2 linked regions of the Aureimonas sp. SA4125 genome follow. Each later gene encodes a partner of the first gene's protein in a complex. Links are inferred from orthologs where the notes say so. Each region holds a gene or a part of one and is shown on either strand. Other genes may lie near its edges.

Region 1 (7,639 bases):
CGGAGGCTGCCGGGCATGCCTCCGGCGAGTTCGGCAGGGATCCTTTCGCCGCCCTCTTCGATATCACCGCGCCCTCTTCCGCCGGCACCGATGCGCCGCGAGACGGTGACATGGACTCGTCCGGCTCCGGATTTGTGGTCTCGCGCGACGGTTGGGTCCTGACAAATGCCCATGTGGCAGGGTCATGCGCCCAGGTTCTGGTCGGTCACTACGGTCCGGCCGATGCGGTGATCCTCGACAAGGAAAACGATCTGGCATTGCTCCATATCGATGCGCAGCTGGGCTCGCCTCTGCCGATCGCCGCCGGAATGCCCCGGCTCGGCGAGGATGTGCTTGCCCTCGGCTTTCCCCTGCGCTCCATCCTGGCCGACAGCCTGAACGTAACGCGCGGCAATGTCTCGTCCCTCCTCGGACTCGCCAATGACTCCCGCTACCTGCAGATTTCCGCGGCCGTCCAGCCCGGCAATTCCGGCGGCCCCCTCGTCGACCTCTCCGGCCGCGTCGTCGGCGTCGTCACCGCCAAGCTCGATGCGGTCGCGATCGCCGATGCCACCGGAGACATCCCGCAGTCGATCAATTTCGCCATCCGTCCCGATGCGGTGACAGGCTTTCTTGCAGCCAATGGCGTCTCATTCGCCTCTGCGCCAGCGCCGACGCACTTCGCCAGCGTTGCCGACACCACTGCAGATGCCGCGGCGTCGGTGCTCCCGATCCTCTGCCTCGGCGGCTGACACCGGAGATGGCGGCGCGATCCTGGTTCTGTCCGGCCGTCATTTCAGACGGGCGGCCAGGCTCTGGCTCGGCCAGCAGGTCGGCGGCAGGCCGGCACTCGCTTCGAAGGCCCCGATCGACCGCCGCGTCTTGAAGCCTGGCAGGCCGTCGGCGCCGCCGACATCGTAGCCGCGCACCACCAGTTTTTCCTGCATCCGCGCGACGTCGCCGCGGGTCATGCCATCGACCCGCACCCAATCCCCATTGAAAGCGCCGCCGCCGGCCATCCGGTCGGCGACATGGCCGATGAAGAGGGCGTAAAGGTCGGAATTGTTGTAGACTTTCAGCGTGTAGAAATTCGGCGTCGCGATAAAGGCGGGCCCGTTGCGCCCGGCCGGCATCAGGAGATGGCCGGGGGCGCGCAGCTCTCCCGGCGGGAAGGCCCGGCCGGAGACGCGAGTCACGCCGGCGTCGACGAAGTCCCGGATCGGCCGGCCCTTGTCGGGGCCTTCGACGGCGCAGGAGATGGCGTCCGGCACATTCGCCTCGAAACCCCAGTCGCGGCCGGCGACCCAGCCGGCCTTCTGCAGATAGTGGCCGATCGAGGCGAGCGTATCGGGCACCGAATTCCAGATGTCGCGGCGGCCGTCGCCGTCCGCGTCGACCGCATAGGCCAGGAATTTCGACGGCATGAACTGCGGCTGGCCGAGCGCACCGGCCCAGGACGAGCGCATCTCGGACACCTTCAGATGGCCGTCGGCGACGATCTCGAGGGCCGCCAGAAGCTCGCCCCGGAACATCTCCTTGCGACGCGCGAGATAAGCCTTGGTGGCCAGCACCTCGAAGGCGTTGTGCGGGATCTTGGCGGCACCAAAGCCCGATTCGCGCCCCCAGATCGCGACGATGATCGCGGCGGGAACGCCCGTCTCCTTCTCGATCCGGGAAAGAACGGCGCGGTGCGTCGCCAGCAGACCGCGGCCCCGGGCGGCAAGATTGGCGACGGCCGATTCGCCGAAATAGGCCGACGGGCTCTGGAACTCGGCCTGGTAGTTGTTCTCCTCGACCTTCGCGGCGTCGCCAGGAAGCTGCAGGTCTGGGAGCTTCAGATTGGGCTTCACGCCCTTGAAGGCAGCGTCGAAGATTGGCCGCGGCACGCCCCGCGACTTGGCGGCTGGCCAGATGTCGGTTTCGAGAAAGCGCTGGAACCCCTTGGCGATGTCGCCGGTCTGCGCCGCGGCCGGAAAGGCCAGCAGGAGAAGGGTCAGGAAGGCGGCCAGCCGGGCAGCAAGGGTCATCGGGCATCGTCTCCGGTTGGTCGCTTATTGGGCTGGGGCCAGAAAATCGCCGCCCCGAGGCAGCAAACCTGTGCAGGGAAGACGGCAAGCCGAAGGCAGGCCGTCTCAGAACGCGGTGCGCGCCCGCATCGCGGCCGACAGCGTGCCCTCGTCGAGATAGTCGAGCTCGCCGCCGACGGGAACACCGTGGGCGAGGCGGGTGATCCTGACGTCGAATTCGGCGAGCTGGTCGGTCAGGTAATGCGCGGTCGTCTGCCCCTCGACCGTGGCGTTGACGGCGATGATCACCTCGCGCACCGCGCCCCTGGCGACCCGCTCGACCAGCTGCCGGATCGTCAGATCGTCCGGGCCGACCCCGTCGAGCGGCGACAGGACGCCGCCCAGCACATGGTAGCCGGCATTGAGCGCCTTCGCCCGCTCCAGCGCCCAGAGGTCGGAGACATCCTCGACGACGACGACGAGCGACTGGTCGCGCGAAGGATCGCAGCAGACGGTGCAGGGATCGCTCGTATCGATATTGCCGCAGACCGAGCAGATGAGCACGCGCTCCAGCGCCTGCGTCATCGCCTGCGCCAGCGGCCCGAGAAGCTGCTCCTTGCGCTTGACGAGGTGCAGCGTGGCGCGCCGGGCCGAGCGCGGCCCGAGGCCCGGAAGCTTCGCGAGCAGCTGGATCAGCCGCTCGATCTCCGGACCGGCGATGGGTTTTGCCATGGTTCAGTCGTTTCGGGCGGAGGTCAGAAGGGCAGTTTCAGGCCGGCGGGAAGCTGCAGGCCGGAGGTCAGCTCCTGAGTCTTTTCCTGGATGATCGCCTCCAGCTTCGACTTGGCGTCGTTGTGGGCGGCGATCACGAGGTCTTCCAGGATCTCGGCCTCGTCGGGCTTGGCGAGCGAGGGATCGATCTTGAGGACCGACATCTCGCCGCGCCCGTTCAGCGTCACCGCGACAAGCCCCCCGCCGGACTGGCCGGTGGCGGTGATCTCGGCGATCTCCTGCTGCAGACCCTGCATCTTTTCCTGCATGGCCTTGGCCTGCTTCATCATGCCCATGATGTCTTTCATGACTTTGTATTCTCCCTAGAGGTCGTCGTCGTCATCATCGGTTTCGATGGGTACATCGTCGACGATATCGGTTTCGCCCGCAGCCGGCGAAAGGGTGAGCGTCGCCGCCTCCGCCGCCAGCGCCTCGCCGCGCAGACGGACGTCGATCACCTTGGCGCCGGGAAACTGCTGCAGGATCGCGGCGACCTCGGGGTCGGCGATGGCGTCCGAGACGAGGGCGTCGCGACGCGCCGCGACCGTCTCCTCGATCGTGCGGCCGCCTTCGGCGCTGGAGATCGTCACCGTCCAGCGCCGACCCGTCCATTCCAGGAGCCGTCGCTGCAGATCGCCCGGGAGCGTGCGGGGCGCGCCATCGGTCAAGGCGACCTCGATGCGTCCCGGCTCGATCTTCACGGGTCGTATATAGCGGCGAAGCGAGACCTGCATCAGCGAATCGCGCTTTTCCTCGGCCAGCGCCACGAGACCCTCCAATGTCCGGATCTCGGGCATGGCCGCCGGCGGCGTCGCCGCGGGTGGGGCGGTTCGCGCATCGCCGCGGGCGGCGATGGCGAGGCGCTGGGGCGCCGCCATGCCGCCTCTCGCCGAACCGTCCGACAGGGCGGACGCCTGCTCTCTGGACACCAGTGTTGCCGCCGACGCCGCGGGCATTGCCGGCATGGCCGCCGTCAAAGGAGCGCCTGCCGGAGCGGCGACATCCGGGGCGGAAGACGCGGCAAGCTGGCGCGTCACGCCAGCGGCCTGGCCGTCCCGCGCCGTTCCCTCGGCCAGAGCCGAGGACGGTGCCAGGCGCGGAACGTCGCCGCCGTCGACGATCAGGCGGGCGAGATCGGACGGGGCGGGGAGATCGGCGGCATAGGCGATGCGGATCAGCGCCATCTCCGCCGCCTGGCGGGGGGTCGAGGCCGCGCGCGTCTCCTCGATCGCCTTCAGCAAGAGCTGCCAGACCTGCGACAGCGTCCGAACCGAGAGCTTTTGCGAGAATTCGAGCCCACGCGCCGATTCGGCCGGCGACAGCGCCGCATCGTCGGCCGAATCGGGCACGAAGCGCAGCGAGGTCACGAGATGGGTGAAATCGGCGAGATCCGACAGGACGACGAGGGGGTCGGCGCCGCCATTGTACTGGTCGCGCAGTTCGCCGAGAGCCGCGGTGGCGTCGCCGCGCATCAGATGCTCGAAAAGGTCGATCACCCGGCCGCGATCGGCAAGGCCCAGCATGTCGCGCACCGCCGCGGATTCCACGCGGCCAGCGCCATGCGAGATCGCCTGGTCGGTCAGGGACAGGGCGTCACGCACCGAGCCCTCGGCAGCGCGGGCGAGAAGGCGCAGCGCTTCCTCGTCGATCTCGACGTTTTCGGCCGCGGCGACCTTGGCGAGATGGCGGATCAGCGTCGCCGCGTCGACGCGGCGCAGGTCGAAACGCTGGCAGCGCGACAGGACGGTGATCGGGACTTTGCGGATCTCGGTCGTGGCGAAGACGAACTTGACGTGCTCCGGCGGCTCTTCCAGCGTCTTCAACAGGCCGTTGAAGGCCTGGTTGGAGAGCATGTGCACCTCGTCGATGATGTACACCTTGTAGCGCGCCGAAACCGGACGGTAGCGCACCTGGGCGATGATTTCGCGGATGTCGTCGATGCCGGTGTGAGAGGCCGCATCCATCTCGACGACGTCGACATGCCTTCCCTCCATGATCGCCTGATCGTGGATGCCGGGGGCGCGCATGTGGATGGTCGGCTCGTGGATTTCGGCCGTCTCGTAATTCAGGGCGCGGGCAAGAATGCGGGCCGTGGTCGTCTTGCCGACGCCGCGCACGCCCGTCAGCATCCAGGCCTGGGCGATGCGGCCGGTCTCGAAGGCATTGGTGAGCGTGCGCACCATCGGCTCCTGGCCGATGAGATCGTCAAAGCTCGCGGGCCGGTATTTGCGCGCCAGGACGCGATAGGCTTCGCCCGCCGGCCCCGGCCCGACGCCGCTCATCACGTTTTCCTGATCGCTCATCGGCGGCCGTCGTCCCTTCGAGTACCGCAAGCGCATGTGGAACGGCGTTGATCGGAGTTCAACGCCGACCTTAGAACAAGCCGCCCTGGTTTTGAAGCGTCCGCGCGGTGGCAAAAGCCATGCGTTCTTCCGGCACGACGGCATCGGCCCGGAGAGTGTCACGACAACGACCGGCACGGGGCGGATGGGGCATGTGGCGAAACCAAGCGCGCGGCAATGAGAAAAAGCAGAGGTGCGCCGATTCTTTTCCGCCCTGCATGAGGGCGCTGCCCGCACTCGTCAGGCCAGGATTGGGACCTGGACGAAGATCGCGCGGCGAGGAAAAGTTGGGAGGCTGGCACGGCGACCCGTGCCTGGCTCGTTGGGGCTGCTTCCTTCCGGACCTGACCCGGTTGGCGAGTGACTCGTCCACCACCAACCTCCCGATCGTGATATCGCCTGCCCCCCTGTAAAATGCAAGCGCCGGCCTAGTTTGATTTGATGGCGATCTCTCTGACGGAAATCTCTTCGATGCGTGGTTTCGCACTCGATCCCCGACTGGCACGCGACACGCTACCGGTGATGGCGCTCGGCCTTTGCGACCTCAGGCTCATGAACGACAGCCGCTGGCCCTGGCTGATCCTCGTGCCGAAGCGACCGGGTATCACCGAAATGCATGACCTCACGCCGCTCGACCAGGCGATGCTGACCTTCGAGACTTCGCTCGTTGCCGGCTGCATGAAAATCATGCTGAAGGCTGCGAAGCTGAACATCGGCATGCTTGGCAACGTCGTCCCGATGCTGCATCTCCATATCATTGCGCGCCAACCGGGCGACACCAACTGGCCAGGGCCGGCCTGGGGCGTCGGCACCGCGCAGCCCTATCCCGATGACGAGGCCATGCGTCTCGTCGACCTGTTTCGCGAGAAGATCCTGGCCCAATGACACGCATCGACCCGATCCTGCCGCGCCCGCAGGATCTTGCCATGGGATTTGCCGGCAATCTCCTGACGCGCGACGGCGAGAACCGGACCGAGGAGACGCTGGCGACAGCCCTCGCCGCCGCCGCCGCCAAGGTCTACCTGACGCTCGACGGCGAATGGCTGTTTCGCGATGCCGATGGCATGGCCGATCCCGGTTTCGACGTGGCGACGGCGCTGGCGCACGCCGAGGCCGACGGCGACAGCGTGCTTCTCGGTCACACGCCGGACGGCAGCGCGCGTCTGGCAATGCGCGCGGCAACCCTCCCCGAAGGCGTCCGCAGCCTTGCCTTGCGTCCCCTGGCGACGAGCGGGCTCCTCGACTCAGACACCGAGGGGCAGCTCGGCCAGGCCGAGCATTTTCTCGCCTGGCACCGGCGGTCGCGTTTTTGCGGCAGGTGCGGAACGGTGACGCTCGCGGAAGCGGCGGGCTATCGGCGTCGCTGTCCGAACTGCGGCGACGTGCATTTTCCGCGGACCGACCCGGTCTCGATCATGCTGATCCACGACGGCAAGGGCCGCTGCATCCTCGGCCGCTCCGCCCGCTTCCCCGACAAGATGTGGTCGTGCCTTGCCGGCTTCATCGAGCCCGGCGAAACGCTGGAGGACGCCGTGCGCCGGGAGACGCTGGAAGAGGCAGGCGTCAGCGTCGGGCCGGTCGACTACTTCGCCTCGCAGCCCTGGCCGTTTCCAGGCTCGCTGATGATCGGTTGCCTGGCGCTGGCGACGAGCACGGAGATCGTCTTCGACACGGTGGAGCTGGAGGCCTGCCGGTGGTTCGAGCGCGACGAGGTGCAGGCGATGCTCGACGAAACGCATCCGGATGGCCTGACGGCGCCGAAGAGTTTTGCCATCGCCCATCATCTCGTCAGGGCTTTTGTCGAGACACTGCCGTAACGATCTTCGCGGCCGTCGGCGGCTATTCCGCCGGCGTCAGAAACCGCTGGCGGTCCGAGGCCCCCTTGTAGACGCCGAGAATCTCCATCGCCGCCGAGAAGAACTTCAGTTCGTGCAGCGCGCGCGCGGCGGCGGGATCGTGCGGGTGGCCCTCGATGTCGGCATAGAACTGCGTTGCCGAAAAGCTGCCGCCGACCTGGTAGCTCTCGAGCTTGGTCATGTTGACGCCATTGGTGGCAAAGCCGCCAAGTGCCTTGTAGAGCGCGGCGGGGATGTTGCGCACGCGGAAGACGAAGGTCGTCACCATGTCCCGGCTGACCGCCTCGGCGTCGGCCGAGCGCTCCGCCCAGAGGGCCTCGTCGCCCGCGCCATGACGCGACAGGACGACGAAGCGCGTCATGTTGTCCTCGGCGTCCTCGACGTTCTCCTTCAGGATGTCGAGGCCGTAGAGTTCGGCGGCAAGGCGGGGCGCCAGCGCCGCCATGGAGCGGTCGCCGGCCTCCGACACGATCCGTGCCGCGCCCGCCGTATCCCCGGCGACGACCGGCTTCCAGCCATTCGACCGGATGATCGCGCGGCATTGGCCGAGCGCATGGATATGGCTGTGGACGCTCTTGATTTCCGACAGCGCGACGCCCGGCAGTGCCATCAGCTGGAAACGGATCGGCAGGAAATACTCGCCGACGATCTTCAGGCCCGAGATCGGCAGGAGATGGTGAATGTC
Region 2 (2,989 bases), 220 kb from region 1 along the record:
CCGGCCTTCGAGCTGGAATCGCTCGATGCGCGCGTGCGCTCGCGCCTTGCCGGCGGCGTTGCGATCGAGATGGCCGCGCCCGACTTCGACATGCGCAAGGAGATCCTGACCACGCGCACGGCGGCCCTGAAACTCGAGGACCCGACTTTTGCGATCGACGACAAGGTGGTCGACACGATCGCCCGCCGCGTCATTGGCTCTGGCCGCGATCTCGAAGGCGCGTTCAACCAGATCGCCTTCCGCCATGCCGTCGGCCAGCCGCTCTCGGCCGACCATCTCGACGATCTCCTGAACTCGCTGACGCGCACGAACGGCGAGAAGCGCATCCGGATCGAGGACATCCTCAAATTCGTCTCGCGCCACTACAACATCTCGCGCACCGACATCCTCTCGGCCCGCCGGACCCGCACGATCGTGCGCCCGCGGCAGATCGCGATGTATCTGGCCAAGACCATGACGCCGCGCTCGCTGCCCGAAATCGGCCGGCGTTTCGGCGGGCGGGACCACACCACGGTCCTCCACGCCGTGCGCAAGATCGAGGGCGAGCGGGCCAAGGACGAGAAGCTCGGCGAGGAGCTCGACCTCATCCGCCGCATGATCGAGGAATAGGCCGGCACGGCCTCTGCGCCGCGGCCGCCGCATCGCGGATGCCGCGCCGGCAAAGGCTTTTCAAGCGGTCCACGAGCCTCTAAAAGGTTCGGACTCCCGAGGGGAGCGCCTCTTCACGGCGCTTCTTCGAACGAATTGGTTGCCTCACATGCGTATCATCATCGAGCGTTCCAACCTGTTGAAGACGCTGGGCCACGTGCACCGCGTGGTCGAGCGGCGCAACACCATCCCGATCCTGTCCAACGTTCTGGTCAAGACCGAGGACGGCGCGCTCCGGCTGAAGGCAACCGATCTCGACCTCGAGATCACCGAGACCGTGGCGGCCAATGGCGAGCAGGAAGGCGCGACGACGGTTCCCGCGCATCTCCTCTACGATATCGTGCGCAAGCTCGCCGACGGCTCGGAGGTGAAGCTCGCCACGTATGCCGAGGGCACCCAGATGACGGTCACCGCGGGCCGCTCGAACTTTCGCCTGCAGTGCCTGCCGGAATCCGATTTCCCCGACATCACCGCCGGCACCTTCTCGCATTCCTTCAAGATCCCGGCGGCCTCGCTCGCCCGCCTCGTCGAGCGCACGCAGTTCGCGATCTCGACCGAGGAGACGCGCTATTATCTGAACGGCATTTTTCTTCACACCATCGAATCGGAAGGCAAGCTGCGGCTGCGGGCGGTGGCGACCGACGGCCATCGCCTCGCCCGCGCCGAGATGGAAGCGCCCGCCGGCTCGGAGGGGATGCCCGGCATCATCATCCCCCGAAAAACGGTCGGCGAGTTGCAAAAGCTGCTCGATGATGGCGGCGACGACATCCTGGTCGAACTTTCCGATTCCAAGATCCGCTTCACCATCGGCCCCGTGGTGATGACCTCGAAGCTGATCGACGGCACTTTCCCCGACTATCAGCGCGTCATCCCGCAGGGCAACGACAAGGCGCTGACGCTCGACCGGCAGTCGTTTTCAGCTGCCGTCGACCGCGTGTCGACGATCTCGTCGGAGCGCGGCCGGGCGGTGAAGCTCGCGGTCACCGCAGGCCAGCTGACGCTGACCGTGAACAGCCCGGATTCGGGCACCGCGACGGAGGAGCTTGCCGTCGGCTACGAGTCCGACGACATCGAGATCGGCTTCAACGCACGCTATCTCCTCGACATCACCGGCCAGCTCTCCGGCGACGAGGCGGTGTTCATGCTGGCCGACCCGGGATCGCCCACCCTCATCAAGGACGGCGGTGACGACGGCACGCTCTACGTGCTGATGCCCATGCGGGTGTGACGCCCGTCACGCTTCCCAACGCAAACGATCTGGCGCCCTTGCAAGGCGGCGACGAGGCGCAGGGCGGACAGCGTTCGCCGTCCGCTGCCGGGTGCTCGCGCCTCTTCAGCCTGCGGCTTGCCGATTTCCGCAATTACGAGGTGCTTCGCCTGGAGCTTGCCTCTCGCTTCACCGTGCTCACCGGGGAGAACGGTGCGGGCAAGTCCAATCTCATGGAAGCCGTGTCGCTGCTGACGCCGGGCAGGGGACTTCGGCGCGCCGCCTATCCCGAGATCGCGCGGGTCGGCGGCAGCGGCGGCTTTGCCGTGCAGGCAAGACTCCTCGGCGACGACGGCGAGGTCGACATCGCCACCTCCGCGCGCCCCGACGCTTCGGGCGCCCTGTCGCGCATCGTCAGGATCAACGAGACGCAGGCCAGGAGCGCCGACGAGATGCTGGATCACCTGCGCATCGTCTGGCTGACCCCGGCGATGGACGGCCTGTTCACGGGGGCGGCGGGCGAGCGCCGCCGCTTCCTCGACCGCCTCGTCCTCACCGTCGACCCCGCCCATGGCCGCAGGGCCGCCGACTACGAACGCGCCATGCGCTCGCGCAACCGTCTCCTGTCGGAGGACCGCGGCAATGATTCCTGGCTCTCCGGCATCGAGGCGCAGATGGCCGAGCTCGGACTCGCCATGGCGATCGCCCGCAGCGAACTCGTCGGCCTCATCCAGGCGATGATCGCCGAGGCGCCGGCCGACCAGCCTTTTCCGAAGGCCGACCTCCTTCTCTCCAGTGGCTACGAGACCGAAGACCTCGGCGGTCCGGCGGTGGCGCGCGAGGACGAGGCGCGCCTGCGCCTGGCCCGCCAGCGCGGGCTGGACCGTGCCGCCGGCCGCACGCTGGAGGGGCCGCACCGCGCCGATCTTTCCGTCACCCACCGCGCCAAGGCGATGCCGGCGGCGCTGTCCTCGACCGGCGAGCAGAAGGCGCTTCTCATCGGCCTGATCCTTGCCCATGCCAAGCTCGTCAGGGCGATGACCGGCACCGCGCCCGTCCTTCTTCTCGACGAGATCGCCGCCCATCTCGATCCCGGACGGCGGGCGGCGCTGTTCGACATCATCGACGGGCTCG

What was found.
Region 2: the proteins of Sa4125_RS01105 (region 1) and dnaN are in contact, whole or in part, in a cryo-EM structure (PDB 8GIZ), measured with the Escherichia coli proteins. The link is inferred for Aureimonas sp. SA4125 from one-to-one orthologs.

The regions. Positions count from the first base shown.
Region 1 is NZ_AP025032.1:219,129-226,767, reverse strand. The notes cover bases 2,570-5,562. They hold Sa4125_RS01105 (DNA polymerase III subunit gamma/tau), read right to left. Parts: upstream 5,060-5,562; coding sequence 3,080-5,059; downstream 2,570-3,079. Other genes in these bases: Sa4125_RS01110 (YbaB/EbfC family nucleoid-associated protein), read right to left, coding at 2,741-3,064; recR (recombination mediator RecR), read right to left, coding at 2,570-2,717. Also shown: Sa4125_RS01125 (serine protease), read left to right, coding at 1-731; Sa4125_RS01120 (lytic murein transglycosylase), read right to left, coding at 771-2,006; more of recR, read right to left, coding at 2,112-2,569; Sa4125_RS01095 (HIT family protein), read left to right, coding at 5,570-5,983; nudC (NAD(+) diphosphatase), read left to right, coding at 5,980-6,915; Sa4125_RS01085 (prephenate dehydratase), read right to left, coding at 6,938-7,639. UniProt on the Escherichia coli protein: Part of the beta sliding clamp loading complex, which hydrolyzes ATP to load the beta clamp onto primed DNA to form the DNA replication pre-initiation complex.
Region 2 is NZ_AP025032.1:983-3,971, forward strand. Bases 1-2,816 are described here. They hold dnaN (DNA polymerase III subunit beta), read left to right. Parts: upstream 1-757; coding sequence 758-1,876; downstream 1,877-2,816. Other genes in these bases: dnaA (chromosomal replication initiator protein DnaA), read left to right, coding at 1-609; recF (DNA replication/repair protein RecF), read left to right, coding at 1,987-2,816. Also shown: more of recF, read left to right, coding at 2,817-2,989. UniProt on the Escherichia coli protein: Confers DNA tethering and processivity to DNA polymerases and other proteins. Acts as a clamp, forming a ring around DNA (a reaction catalyzed by the clamp-loading complex) which diffuses in an ATP-independent manner freely and bidirectionally along dsDNA.